DNA from 2 places in the Azorhizobium sp. AG788 genome. Region 2 is predicted to be linked to the other one. Evidence: riboswitches for the same ligand, from Rfam matches in the RefSeq annotation. Region 2 holds a riboswitch; the other holds the start of a gene.

What was found. A riboswitch is a leader RNA that binds a small molecule or an ion and turns the genes downstream of it on or off. The one in region 2 is predicted to bind glycine.
Region 1: it holds a riboswitch for glycine, as region 2 does, so the genes downstream of both, DFO45_RS04895 (ABC transporter substrate-binding protein) here and gcvT (glycine cleavage system aminomethyltransferase GcvT) in region 2, are expected to answer to the same signal.

Annotation. Positions count from the first base shown of each region.
Region 1 is NZ_SOBM01000002.1:191,672-198,724, forward strand. Features, by position in the region: gene DFO45_RS04880 (ABC transporter ATP-binding protein) at 1-382, opposite strand, end outside; gene DFO45_RS04885 (ABC transporter permease) at 379-1,266, opposite strand; gene DFO45_RS04890 (ABC transporter permease) at 1,266-2,207, opposite strand; gene DFO45_RS04895 (ABC transporter substrate-binding protein) at 2,268-3,890, opposite strand; glycine riboswitch at 4,119-4,206, opposite strand; gene DFO45_RS04900 (sulfite exporter TauE/SafE family protein) at 4,503-5,300, opposite strand; gene DFO45_RS04905 (MBL fold metallo-hydrolase) at 5,372-6,265, opposite strand; gene DFO45_RS04910 (YeeE/YedE family protein) at 6,285-6,743, opposite strand; gene DFO45_RS04915 (YeeE/YedE thiosulfate transporter family protein) at 6,745-7,053, opposite strand, start outside.
Region 2 is NZ_SOBM01000009.1:51,461-58,513, forward strand. Features, by position in the region: gene DFO45_RS21530 (hypothetical protein) at 1-268, shown strand, start outside; gene DFO45_RS21535 (pitrilysin family protein) at 579-1,946, shown strand; gene DFO45_RS21540 (pitrilysin family protein) at 1,943-3,352, shown strand; gene DFO45_RS21545 (hypothetical protein) at 3,590-4,483, shown strand; glycine riboswitch at 4,558-4,660, shown strand; gene gcvT (glycine cleavage system aminomethyltransferase GcvT) at 4,877-6,040, shown strand; gene gcvH (glycine cleavage system protein GcvH) at 6,044-6,415, shown strand; gene DFO45_RS21560 (OsmC family protein) at 6,432-6,905, shown strand; gene gcvPA (aminomethyl-transferring glycine dehydrogenase subunit GcvPA) at 6,928-7,053, shown strand, end outside.

The DNA of each region.
Region 1 (7,053 bases), on a different contig from region 2:
CGGAGAGATGCAGGTGGGTCTTCAGAACCTCCTCGATCTGGCGGCCCACCGGGATCACCGGATTGAGCGCCGTCATCGGCTCCTGGAAAATCATGGCCATGCGGCTGGCCCGAAGCGCCCGCAGGCGGGCATCGCTTGCGCCCACCAGTTCCTCGCCCTCAAGCTTGATGCTGCCGCCTGAGAGGCCGAGCACCTTCTTGGGCAGCAGGCCCATGGTGGCGAGCGAGGTGACGGATTTGCCCGAACCGCTCTCACCCACGAGACACAGGGTCTCGCCGGGCGCGATGGAGAGGGAGATGCCGTCAAGAACCCGCCGCTTGAGCGCGACGATGTCGACACACAGATTGTCGATGGTCAGGATGGGGGAAGGGGTGCCGCTCATGCGCCGGTCCTCTTCTTGAGCCGCGGGTCGAGCACGTCTCGGGCGGCATCGCCGATCAGGTTCACGGACAGGATGCACAGCGAGAGCAGCAGGCCCGGCCAGAAGATGAGCATGGGCTTCAGCTGGAAGTACATGCGCCCCTCCGAGATCATGTTGCCCCAGGAGGGAGTCTCGGTGCCGATGCCGGCGCCGAGGAAGGAAAGGATGGCTTCCGTCACGATGGCCGAGGCGCAGATATAGGTGCCCTGCACGATCAGCGGCGCATAGGTGTTGGGCATCAGGTGCCGATAGAGCAGGGCCGGCAGGCGCGTGCCCATGGCGATGGCCGCCTCCACATAAGGCTCGTTGCGCGCGGAAAGCACCACCGAGCGTACGAGGCGCACCACGCGGGGCACCTCGGGAATGGTGATGGCGATCATCACCGTTGTCAGCGACGAGCCGGAGAGCGACACCACGGCGATGGCGAGCAGTACGCTCGGAATGGCCATGAGGCCGTCCATCACCCGCATGAGGATGGCATCCAGCGTGCGGAAATAGCCCGACAGCAGGCCGAGCGGCAGGCCGATGGCGATGGAGATAACCATCACGCCGAGCCCGACGATGAGCGAAACCCGCGCGCCATAGATGAGCCGCGAGAGCAGGTCGCGACCGTAGGAATCCGTGCCGAGCAGATACATGGGGCTCGGCGGCTTCAGCCGCTGGGTCGGCAGCATGGTGATGGGATCATGCGGCGCCAGCAGCGGCGCGAGGAGCGCCATGGCGGCGATCAGCACAAGGCAGATGGCGGCGATGGTCGGCGCGAAGCGCAGCCGCGACAGGTTCGGCAGATAGCGCGGCCGGCTGACGGGCAGGGCGCCCGCATCACTGGGAGAGGAGGCGGCCATCAGTAGCGGATCCTCGGGTCCAGCAGGGAATAAGAGAGATCGACCATCAGGTTGATGAACACATAGATGCCGGAGGTGAGAAGGATCAGCCCCTGTATGACCGGATAGTCGCGGGCCAGAACCGCATCGACAATGAGCCGTCCGAGGCCGGGAATGTTGAACACGCTCTCGGTCACCACCACGCCCGAGATGAGCAGGGCAAAGCCGGTGCCGATGACGGTGAGGATGGGCACGGCGCTGTTGCGCAAAGCGTGGCGGAACAGGACGATGCGTTCACCCACCCCCTTCGCGCGGGCGGTCCGGATGTAGTCTTCCCCCAGCACGTCCAGCAGGCTCGCCCGCGTCATGCGGGCGATCAGCGCCACATAGATGGAGGCGAGCGTGAAGGCGGGCAGGGTGGCGCGCTGGGCGAAGGGGCCGATGCCGTTGGCGATCGTGCTGAAGCCCTGAACCGGGAACCAGCGCAGGTTGATGGCGAACACCTGGATCAGCACATAGCCGATGACGAAGACCGGCACGGAGAAGCCAAGCACGCATAGCGCCATCACGAGATTGTCGATGAGCGTGCCGTGCTTCCAGGCCGCCAGCACTCCCATGGGCACGGCGATGAGGATCGAAAGCACCATGGTGACGAGCGCGAGGTTGAGCGTCGGCCCGAGGCGCTGGCCGATCAGCGTCGTCACCGGCGTCTTGGAGATGAGCGAGGTGCCGAGATCGCCATGCGCGAGCTGGCTGATCCAGGTGAGGAACTGGACGGGTATGGGCTTGTCGAGCCCGAGGCTGGTGCGGATGGCCTCCAGCTGTGCCGGTGTCGCCGTGTCGCCGGCGATGATGGCGGCGGGGTCGCCGGGCGTGAGGCGCAGCAGCAGGAAGACGAACAGCGCGACCACGCCCATGACGGGGATGGCGGCGAGCACGCGCCGGAGAACATAAGCGAGCATGGATCGCCCTCGCTGGGAAACGGGGCTGCGCCCGGCCGGTGCGGGCCGGGCGCAGCGGCGTCAGTTGGCTTTCTTGATGTTCCAGAACAGCGGCGCCGGTCCCTGGATCAGCCCGGAAAGCGAGGTGCGGTAGAGGGCCGGAATGTAGTAGCTGCCGAGCGGCACATAAGCGGCATCGTCATAGGCGCGCTGCTGGATCTTCGCGGCGAGCGCCTTCTGCTCGTCGAGCGTCTTGGCCCCCGCGAACTCGTCGCGCATCTTGATGATTTCCGGATCGTCCAGCCAGCCGAAGAAGCCGCCCTTCTTGCCACGCGTGTTGAGCATGGGGTTGACGAGGGGCGTCCAGACTTCGGCGCCGATCCAGTTGGTGAAGAACAGGCTCCATCCGCCTTCGGCCAGCGGGGCCTGGCTGGCGCGTCGGGTCACCAGGGTCTGCCAGTCCATGGGCTGGAGCGTGACCTTGAAGCCAGCATTGCGCAGGGCCTGAGCCGCCACCACCGGCTGGGGAGCGACCGTGATGACGTCGGTGGGCTGGAGGATGACGACGGGGGTGCCGTCATAGCCCGCCTCCTTCAGCAGCGCCTGCGCGGCCTTGATGTCGCCCGTGGCGAAGGTCTTGGGAGCGCCCGCATCGGTGGAGAGCGGGACGCCGCAGCCATACATGGACGGGCAGGCCGCGAAATATTCGGGATTGCCGATGAGGGCGGCGAGCACGTCGTTCTGCCCGAGCGCCAGCATAGCGGCGCGGCGGATCTTCACATTGTCGAAGGGCGGATAAAGGACGTTCATCTGCCCCATGGTCTGGGTATTGAGGGGCGTCCAGCGGAATTTCTTGATGTCCGGGTTGGCTTCCGCGAGCGGCAGGAGGTCCACCGGCGGGGCCTCCATATAATCGATCTCGCCATTGTTGATGGCGTTCAGCGCCGTCTGCGCGTCGGGCATGTTCACCCATTCTACGCGGTCCACATAGGCGACCTTGCCGCCGGCGGTCCAGCTCGGGGGCTCCTTGCGGGGCACGTATTTGTCGAACTTCTCGTAGACCACTTTCACGCCGGGCTGGAACTCCGCCTTCACGAACTTGAAGGGGCCGGAGCCGATCTGGTCGGTGATGCTCTCGCTGGCGGGGGTCTCCGCGATGCGCTTCGGCATCATGAAGGGCACGACCGACGAGGGCTTGGCCAGCATCTCGAGCGTCGGGCCGAAGGGCTTCTTGAGCTTCAGAACAATGGTCTTGGCATCGGCGGCGGTGAGGCTCTCGGCGTAGTCCATGAGCATCTGGCCGCCGGTATCGCGCTGCGCCCAGCGCTTCAGGGAGGCGACGCAATCCTCGGCGGTCACCGGCGTGCCGTCGTGCCACAGCAGGCCGTCGCGCAGGGTGAGCGTGTAGGTCAGGCCGTCGTCGGAGACCTTGTACTCCGCCATCTGCGGCTGCGGCTTGTAATTGGCATCCATGGACAGCAGCGTGTCATAGATCATGTAGCCGTGATTGCGGGTGATGTGCGCGGTGGTGATGATCGGGTCCAGCACGCGCAGGCCCGAGTGCATCACCGCCCGGATGGTGGTGCCGGCCGCGTGGGCGGCGGGGGCGAGGGAGGACAGGCCAAGGGCAAGCACGGACGCCATGGTGAGCGTCTTCAGGGCCTTGCGCCGCGGGCCGGACACCTCGGTCTTGAACCAATTCATGCAACAGTCCCCTCGGATCGGAATGGTCGGATGGTCAGGAAGGTGAGAGCGCCGGTCTTGTGTCTTGTCTGGCCTCTTGCCGTGCGACGTGTGCCCGCCACGGGGCGGCGCGGTGGCCGGCCCGTGCGATAAAGGTCGCCCCGTCCGTTCTGGGCCTGAGAGATTCACCGCTCACGCGGCTTGCTCCTTCGGCGGACCGGCAGGGCCGGTCACTCTCCGGACGTCTTCTGGCAGGCACCGGTCCTTCTACCTGAGAGTTTCCGGGGCGGTTGCTCCTTCGGTGCCGGATCGATCCGGTCTCTCCCGGTGCTGCCATTCACGTGAAGGAGCCTAGCGCTCTCAACGAAATGCACAATAACTACGCGTGGTGAAAAAATAGCCGGTATACCGCAGGCCGACCGCTCCCCCGCCCAATGCGCAGGCAAACGGGCATCCTGCCATCATTCGGTGTGGTTGGGTGGGGCGCAATTTGAAGATGTTTTGCCGTTCAAATGCGAGGCGAGCGAGGGCTTCACCGGTGCGACATTTCCGGCGCGGCGGCCGGTCGTTTGTTGGGATAGGCCGATGAGGGGATGCCTCCCCTTTGGGCGGGAGCGGGGCGTGGGGAAGCCGTCACGCCAGCGTCATCACGCCGCGCGCGACCACATAGATGCCGACCATCGCGACGATCAGGGCGAACAACCGCGACAACTGCCCCTTGCGCCCCGCAAGATGGCGCGCCAACCGCTGTCCAAGGAGGCCGCCGATGACGCCTCCGCCGATGAACACAGCCACCATTCGCCAGTCGATGAAGCCTGAAACGGCGTAGCTCACCGCCGTCGTCACGCCGAAGGCGGTGACGGCCACCAGAGAAGAGCCGATGGCGAAGATGAGCGGCATGCGCGTCGCTGCCAAAAGGCCGGGCACCACGAGGAAGCCGCCACCGATGCCGAAAAAGCCTGAGAGAGTCCCGACCGCGATGCCCATGCCGACCAGACGGGGCAACAACACGGGGGCGGACGTGCTCGATAACCGCACGGCAGGATCTTCACCGGCGCCGGTGCGGCGGAACATGGCCAGTGCAATGGCGATCATCAGGGCGCCGAAAAGCAGGAGAAGTTTCTGTCCATCCATCGCCTTGCCGAGCGTGGAGCCGAAGGTCGCGCCGAGAACGCCAGCGAACGTGAAGACAATGGCACATGGCCATTTCACGTGCCCCGCCCTTGCGTGCCCGGCAAGATTCGCAGCCGCACTGACGGCCACCGCCACCGCGCTTGTCCCGATGGCGAGGTGGGGGGAGGAGACGCCGACGAGATAGACCAGAAGGGGGACTGCCAGCACGGAGCCGCCGCCCCCGATGAGACCGAGAACCAGCCCGACGAGGGTCCCCGAAAAGAGCGTCAGGCCATCGGTGAGGAGGGAGGCGGGCACGGCGGGCTCCAGCCGGAACGGAGAAAAGCCGCCCCGATCGCGCAGGGGCTACACGGATCGGCGCAGTGGGGTCACAGGCCGTTGATCGGCACCTTGAGGAACCGCTTTCCCGTCTCGTCGGGCGGGGGTAGTTCGCCGGCGCGGATGTTTACCTGGATGGAGGGGATGATGAGGCGCGGCATGTCGAGGGTTGCGTCGCGGGCTGTGCGCATGGCGACGAACTCCTCTTCGCTCACCCCGTCGCGCACGTGGATGTTGTGCGCCCGTTCATCGGCCACCGTGGTCTCCCAGCGGATGTCGCGGCCGTTGGGGCCGTAGTCGTGACACATGAACAGGCGGGTCTCGGGCGGCAGGGCCAAAACGCGCTTGATCGAACGGTAGAGCACGTGCGCGTCGCCGCCCGGAAAGTCGGCCCGCGCCGTGCCGCCGTCAGGCATGAACAGCGTGTCGCCGACAAAGGCGGCATCGCCGATCACGTGGGTCATGCAGGCGGGCGTATGGCCGGGCGTGTGCATGGCGAAGGCCGTCATGCTGCCGATCCGGTAGGTATCGCCGTCCTTGAACAGCCGGTCGAACTGGCTGCCGTCGCGCTGGAATTCCGTGCCTTCGTTGAAGATCTTGCCGAAGGTCTCCTGAACGATGGTGATGTTTTCACCGATACCCATCTGTCCGCCGAGGGTCCGCTGGATATAGGGCGCGGCGGAAAGATGATCGGCATGCGCGTGGGTCTCGATGAGCCATTCCAGCCGAAGTCCGTGGTCCTGGATGAACGCGATGATCGCGTCTGCGGACTGGAAGGCGATGCGGCCGGCCGCGTAATCGATGTCCATGACGCTGTCGATGACGGCACAGGCGTTCGACTGCGGGTCCTTCACCACATAGCTCACCGTGTTGGTGGGGGCGTCGAAGAAGGCGGTCACCTCCGGTTTGACGGACAGATCAACGGCGTGCGGGATCGGGAGCATGGAGGCGTCTCCGTTTGATTCAGGGGCGGGTCTTCAGGGCATCGGTGCCCTGGGCCGTGGAGGGATGGCTCCGCCCGGCGAGCCAGCGGGCGAGGGCCATGCCGGCGAACATGGCGGGCACGAAGACGAGAACGCCCGGTGCCCCCAGTGTCAGGCTGGTCAGCGCCGGCCCGGGGCAGATACCCGACAGGCCCCAGCCGATGCCGAAGATGGCCGGACCGAAAATGACGCGGGCATCGATCTGCCGCGCCGTGGGCATATGGAAACGCGGCGCCACCCAGGGGTGGGGCTGACGGAGAGCCCGCCGGAAGCCGATGGTGGCGACGATGACAGCGCCGCCCATGACGAAGGCAAGGCTCGGGTCCCATGTCCCGGCGACGTCCAGGAAATTGAGCACCTTCGCCGGATCGGCCATACCAGAGACCACAAGGCCGAGGCCGAAGAGGAGGCCCGACAGGAGGGGGAGGAGCAGGGCCATGTCAGCCTCCGAAACCGTGGCGGACGAGGAACACTGTCAGTCCGGCCGTCGCCATGAAGGTGAGGGTCGCGACCAGGGAGCGCAGCGAGAAGCGGGAAAGTCCGCATACGCCGTGGCCGCTGGTGCAGCCATGGCCCCAGACGGAGCCGAAGCCCACGAGGAGCCCTGCCCCCGCCATGAGCAGCAGGTTGCCCGAGACCGTTTGCGCGATGGGGCGGCCGGTCACGAGGATCATGGCCACCGGCGCGGCCACGAGGCCCGCGATGAAGGCGAGGCGCCAGTCGAGGCCGTCGTCCTCATAAGGTGGCAG
Region 2 (7,053 bases):
CAAGGCCAATGCCGGCAAGCTGGACGGCCCGGCTCAGCGCTATGAGGACAAGCGCGACGTGCTCTCCCCGAGCGAACTCGGCTTCAAGTCCTGGTTCGGCATCACGCCTTCCGACCAGAAGCCGATGGTGTTCACCGGCGAGCCCACCCGCGAGAGCCTGACGCAGCCTCCCACCGGCTATCAGACCCCCGCCCCCAACGCCCCCTACGGCGTGGTGGAGAAGAAGAACGAGCCGTTCAAATTCCCCACCCTGTTCGACCGCAATTGATCCGCGGGCGCGAACGTCTTCTCCCTTTTCCCGCCGCCCGGCACCCCGGGCGGCGTCTTCGCTCAAGGCTTGGCTGCGCCGATACCCATGCGCGGCCCGCGCCGGTGAGGTGCGCTGCGCGGCCCACCGTGATGCCCGCGCCATCAAAAGCCCGCGACACTTGCCCCGCCCCCGCTGCGAACGCCGCCCCCTTCAGGCACACTGACGCACCGTCTGCCTTGGCGCGTGCCGGGCGACATCCTATCTCTCATCGATGCGCGCCCGCCGGGACGCGCCGTGGAACCGCCCCGTGAACGTGAGACGCCTTGCCATGGTCGCCATTCTCGCCGCCGCCGGAGCCGCAGCCGCGGTCTCCCCTGCCCCCGCCGCAGGGCCGGACGTGGCGCAGTTCGAACTCGCCAACGGCATGAAGGTGATGGTCATTCCCGATCACCGCACGCCGGTCGTTACCCACATGGTCTGGTATCAGGTGGGGTCGGCGGACGAGCAGCCGGGCAAGTCGGGCATCGCCCACTTCCTCGAGCATCTCATGTTCAAGGGCACCGAGAAGAACGCCCCCGGCGTCTTCTCCGCCGAGGTGGCGCGGCTGGGCGGGCAGGAGAATGCCTTCACCTCCACCGACTACACCGCCTATTTCCAGCGCGTGGCCAAGGATCACCTGAAGAAGGTGATGGCCTTCGAGGCCGACCGCATGACCGGCCTCGTGCTCACCGACGAGGTGGTGCTGCCCGAGCGCGACGTGGTGCTGGAAGAGCGCCGCATGCGCACGGACAACGACCCCTCCGCCCGCCTCGGCGAGGCCATGCAGGCGGCGACCTATGTCAACCATCCCTACCAGCACCCGATCATCGGCTGGGAGCACGAGATCAAGCAGCTGAACCGGGAGGACGCCCTCGCCTTCTACCGGCGCTATTACGCCCCCAACAATGCCGTGCTGGTGGTGGCGGGCGACGTGGAGCCCGCGCAGGTGAAGGCACTGGCCGAGGAGACCTATGGCAAGGTCGCCCGCGCGGACACGCCCAAGCGCAACCGCCCGCAGGAGCCCGAGCCGCAGGTGCACCGCCGCCTCTCGCTGAGCGATGCCCGCGTGGCGCAGCCGGTGCTCCAGCGCTCCTATCTCGTGCCGTCCTACCGCACCGCCAAGGGCAATGAGGCGGACGTTCTGGACGTGCTGGCCCAGATCCTCGGCGGCGGCCAGACCGGTCGGCTCTACCGCACGCTGGTGGTGGAGAAGGGCCTCGCGGCCGGTGCCGGTGCCTGGTACCAGGGCACGGCCTATGACGAGACCCGCTTCGGCTTCTCGGCCTCCCCGCGTCCCGGCGTGACGCTGGAGCAGCTGGAAGCCGCCCTGGACGAGGTGATCGCCAAGATCGCCGCCGAGGGTCCGGACGAGCTGGAGCTCGCCCGCGCCAAGACCCGTCTCACGGCAGATGCCATCTATGCCCGCGACAATCAGGCGACGCTTGCCCGCATCTATGGTGCGGCATGGGCCACCGGCGTGAGCGTCGATCAGGTGAACGCCTGGCCGGACGCGGTCAAGGGCGTGACCGCGGAAGAGGTGAAGGCCGCCGCCGCCCGCTATCTGGTGCTGCGCCGGGCCGTGACCGGCTATCTCACCCCGGCGCCGCAGGCCGAAGCCAAGCCTGAGAGCAAGGGTCCTGCGGAGAAGCGTTCGTGACGGTTCGCCCGTTTGCCACCGGGGCGGCGCAGGTCGCTCCGCCCCCGGCCGCCTCCGGCGCCCTGCGCATGCCGGCGGTGACCGGTTTCCTCCTTCTGTTTTCGATGGTCGTCATGTCGCTCGCTCTCGTCACGCCCACGCCCGCCCAGTCGCAGACCACGCGGATCACCCGCGTCATGAGCCCCGGCGGCATCGAGGCCTGGCTGGTGCGCGACACCACCCTGCCGCTCATCGCCATGGAATTCGCCTTCATGGGCGGCGCCGCGCAGGACCCGGCGGACAAGCCGGGCGTCGCCAGCCTCACCGCCTCGCTGCTGGATGAAGGCGCGGGCGACATGACTGCGGAGGTCTTCCACCGCACGCTGGCCGACAAGGCCATCGAGCTGCATTTCGACGCCAATCGCGACGAGATGCGCGGCTCCGTGCGCACGCTCTCGGAGAACCGCGACGCCGCCTTCGACCTGCTGCGCCTGTCGGTCACGGCGCCCCGCTTCGACACCGAGGCGGTGGAGCGGATCCGCACTGCGCAGCTCGCCGCCTTGCGCCGCCGCTCCACGGAGCCGAACGCCATCGCCAGCGAACGCTGGTTCGCCACCGCCTTCCCGAACCATCCCTATGGCCGCCCGGTCGACGGTTCACTCCAGAGCGTCCCCGCCATCACCCGCGACGATCTCGTGGGCTTCGCCAAGAAAACCCTTGCCCGCGGCAATCTGAAGGTGGCCGTGGTGGGCGACATCACGCCCGAGGAACTCGGCCAGCAGCTCGACCGCGTGTTCGGCACCCTGCCCGCGCAGCCGACCCTCGTGCCGGTGGCGGACGTGAAGCCCAAGGGCCTCGGCACGGTGGACGTGGTGCCGCTCGACGTCTCTCAGTCGGTGGTGATGATTGGCACCGACGGCCTCGACCGGCAGGACCCCGACTTCATTCCCGCTTACGTGCTGAACCACATCCTCGGCGGCAGCGCCTTCTCCTCGCGCCTGTTCAAGGAAGTGCGCGAGGCGCGCGGCCTTGCCTATTCCGTCTATTCCTATCAGGTGGCGCTGGAGCACGTGGGCCTGTGGTTCGCCGGCACGGCGACCAAGAACGAGCGCGCGGCGGAATCCATCAGGATCATCGCCGACGAGTTCCGCAAGATGCTGGATGAAGGCCCCACCCAGACCGAGCTGGACGAGGCCAAGTCCTACCTCACCGGCAGCTATGCCCTGCGCTTCGACACCTCCTCCAAGGTCGCCGGCCAGTTGCTCCAGATCCAGATCGACAAGCTCGGCATCGATTATATCGACCGCCGCAACGCGCTCATCGAGGCGGTGACGCTGGCCGATCTCAAGCGCGTGGCCCAGCGCCTGGCGGGCGCCAAGTCCACCCTGACCGTGGTGGTGGGCCGCCCCGTGGGCCTCGGCGGCTGAGGCTGACCGGGGCCGGGCGCGGGCGCCTCATTGCCGCCCGCGCTAACCATAAAAGCAGGAAGCGCGGCGCATTCGCATGCCGGGCCTCGTCGGCCTGCACGCTCTCATTTACATTTTGTTAGAGATTTGGCCCGGTTTGGTCCGCTGCCCGCCTCTTGAGCGGGCATTTCGACGGGCTGGAGCATGCGTCCATGGAGCGTTCCGCACGCCCCAGGCGCTCTGACGAGGGGACGGCGCGTGCTGCGCGCCAACCCCCGCCATCTGGAGGAAGGTGACATGCGTCTGGCGTTCCACGCCGCCCTGCCGACCCGCATTCTGGCCGGGACCGCCCTGGCTCTCTCGCTGGCGGGCTGCGCGGGCTTCAATTCGCAGGGCACGTTCGGCGCGCCCGGCACCACCGTGGACGGCGCCGCGGCCTCCGCGCCCGTCACCGCATCCGGCACCACGGTGGCGAGCGGTGCCGGCGACGGCACGGAAGTGACCTGCCCGCCGGTGACGGTGCGCTCCGGCGCCTCCACCTGGCAGGTGCCCGCCGCCGGCGGCGGTCTGCGCGCGCAGGGCACCTTCGGCACGCTCGCCCGCGAGTGCAAGGTGACCGCCGGACAGATGAACATCCGCGTCGGCATCGAGGGCCGCGTCATCCTCGGCGACAAGGGCACGCCCGGCGCCTTCACCGTGCCGATCCGCGTGGCGCTGGTGCAGGAGGGGCCCAACCCGGTCACCATCACCAGCAAGTTCTTCGTGGTGCCGGTGCAGATCCTGCCCAACGAGAGCCAGGCCGGCTTCGCCGTGGTGGAGGAAGGCATCACCTTCCCGCTGCCCAAGGGCGATGATCTCGAGCGCTACATCGTCTATGTGGGCTTCGACTCGAAGGGCGAGGCCAAGCCCGCCGCCCCGGCCCGGCCGCGCACGCCGCGCCCCGCCGCCACGAGCAGCGCGCCCAGCACCCCGGCCGCGAGTGCCCCGGCGGCGAGCAGCAGTTCCAGCACCTCGCGCTCCAGCGGCGGCGCCTCGACCGGCAGCGCGCCGGCCAGCGACACCTTCGGCCCGCCGCCCACCTTCTCCGGCTCGTCCTCGGGCGGCGCCGTCGGCCCTTCGCCGAGCACTTTCGGTCCGCCGCCCGCGCAATGAGCGCGACGGTGAATTGAACCGCGATCCCGGATCGCCTATAAGAAGCGCGGCGGTGGGCAACCACCGCCGTTCGGATGATCCCTGCGGGAGAGACCGGAAGCTGTCGAAAGGCAGGATCCGGCGCCGAAGGCGCAACCGCCCCGGAACCGCTCAGGCACAAAGGGCCGCAGGGTGACGAGCCTCTGGAAAGCAGTCGCGGATGCGATGCTGGTCCGGAGCGTTTGGCGTTTTGCGCCTCGCTTCCGGCTGCATGGATCAAGCGACTCACCGAAGGAGTAAGCCGGCCCTTCCGCGTGACGGGGTTCCGGTGAATCTCTCAGGTTCCTGCGACAGAGGGGGCGCCGCGCGGACAGTCATGTCCGCATTTTCTGGCGCCTTTCGCGGAACCGCTTCATGTCGCATGCCGACGATACGTCCCCTTTGCTGAAGACCCCGTTCCACGCCGCCCACGCGGCGCTGGGAGCCAAGCTCGTGCCCTTCGCGGGCTACGACATGCCGGTCCAGTATCCCACGGGGATTCTCACCGAGCACAACTGGACGCGCGAGAACGCCGGCCTGTTCGACGTGTCCCACATGGGCCAGGCCGCCCTCATCGGCCCCGACCACGCCACCACCGCCGCCGCGCTGGAAGCGCTCGTCCCCGCCGACATCCTGAACCTCAAGCCCGGCCAGCAGCGCTATTCGCAGCTGCTCGCGGAGGACGGCGGCATTCTCGACGACCTGATGGTCGCCCGCCCCGCCGACCCGGCGCAGGACGGCACGCTGCTGCTGGTGGTGAACGCCGCCTGCAAGACCGCCGATTACGCCCATATCGCCGCCCGCCTGCCCGCCGGCGTCACCCTCGTGACCCATGAGGACCGCGCGCTGCTCGCCCTGCAGGGGCCAAAGGCCGTGGAGGTGATGGCCCGCCATGCCCCCGGCGCCGCCGACATGGCCTTCATGACCGTGCTCGTCACCACCTATGACGGCCTGCCCATCGCCATCTCCCGCTCCGGCTATACCGGCGAGGACGGCTATGAGATTTCCGTCGCCAATGCCGATGCCGAAACGCTCTGGACCAAGCTTCTGGCCGAGCCGGCAGTGAAGCCCATCGGCCTTGGCGCCCGCGACAGCCTGCGCCTCGAAGCCGGTCTCTGCCTCTATGGCCACGACATCGACACCACCACCTCACCGGTGGAAGGCGCGCTTGTCTGGTCCATCCAGAAGCGCCGCCGCGAGGAGGGGGGCTTCCCCGGTGCGGAGCGCATCCAGCGCGAGCTGAAGGACGGCCCGGCGCGCCTGCGCGTGGGCCTTTCCTTCGAGGGCCGCGCCCCGGCCCGCGAGGGCGCCGAGATCGCCACCAAGGACGGCACCATCGTCGGCCGCGTCACCTCCGGCGGCTTCGGGCCGACGCTCGGCGCGCCCATGGCCCTTGGCTATGTGCCCACCGCCCTTTCCACGCCGGGCACCAAGCTCGACGTCATCGTTCGCGGCAAGCCGCTTGCCGCCACCGTCGTCACAACGCCGTTCGTGCCGCAGCGCTACGTTCGCAAGACTTCCGCAGCCAAAGGGGCCTGACCAATGACCACCCGTTATTCCAAGGATCATGAATACGTCCGCCTCGAAGGCGACGTGGCCGTGGTCGGCATCTCGAACTACGCCCAGGAGCAGCTCGGCGACGTGGTGTTCGTGGAATTGCCCGAGATCGGCAAGGCCATCGCGCAGGGCAAGGAAGCCGCCGTGGTGGAGAGCGTGAAGGCGGCGAGCGAGGTCTATGCCCCCGTCTCCGGCGAGGTGGTGGAGGTCAACAGCGACCTTGAGGCCACCCCGGCGACCGTGAACGAGGACCCGGAAGGCAAGGGCTGGTTCCTGAAGCTCAAGCTCTCCGACACCGCCCAGTTCGACGCGCTTATGAGCGCCGACGACTACAAGGCCTATCTCGACACCCTCTGAGACCGGGAGAGGATCCATGGCCCACGTCTATACCGCGACGGTGCGCTGGGAGCGGGGCGACGCCGTCTTCACCGACGGCCGCTACAGCCGCGCCCACCGCCTGATCTTCGACGGGCTGGAAGTGCCGGGATCCTCCTCCCCCGCCTCCGTCCGTGTGCCCCTCTCGCGGGAGGATGCGCTGGACCCCGAGGAGGCCGTGGTCGGCGCGCTTTCGAGCTGCCACATGCTGTTCTTCCTCGACTTCGCCCGCCGGGCGGGATTGCGGGTGGACAGCTACACCGACGCCGCCGTCGGCGAGATGGCACCGAACGACAAGGGCAAGCTCTATCTCGCCCGCATCACGCTGAACCCCGCTGTGGCGTTCAGCGGCGACAAAACCCCCACCGCCGAGGAGGTGGAGGCGCTCCACCACCGCGCCCACGAGGAATGCTACATCGCCAATTCGCTGCGCGGTGAAGTGGTTCTCGTTCCTAGTTTTCCTATGGCCTAAGGCCCCCGAACCCGAGACATCCATGCGCTATCTGCCCCTCACCCCGGAGGACCGCACGGAGATGCTGGCGCGCATCGGCGCCCCCTCCGTCGATGCCCTCTTCGCCGACATCCCGGCCGCGAAACTCAACCCCGCTCTCGCTGACCTG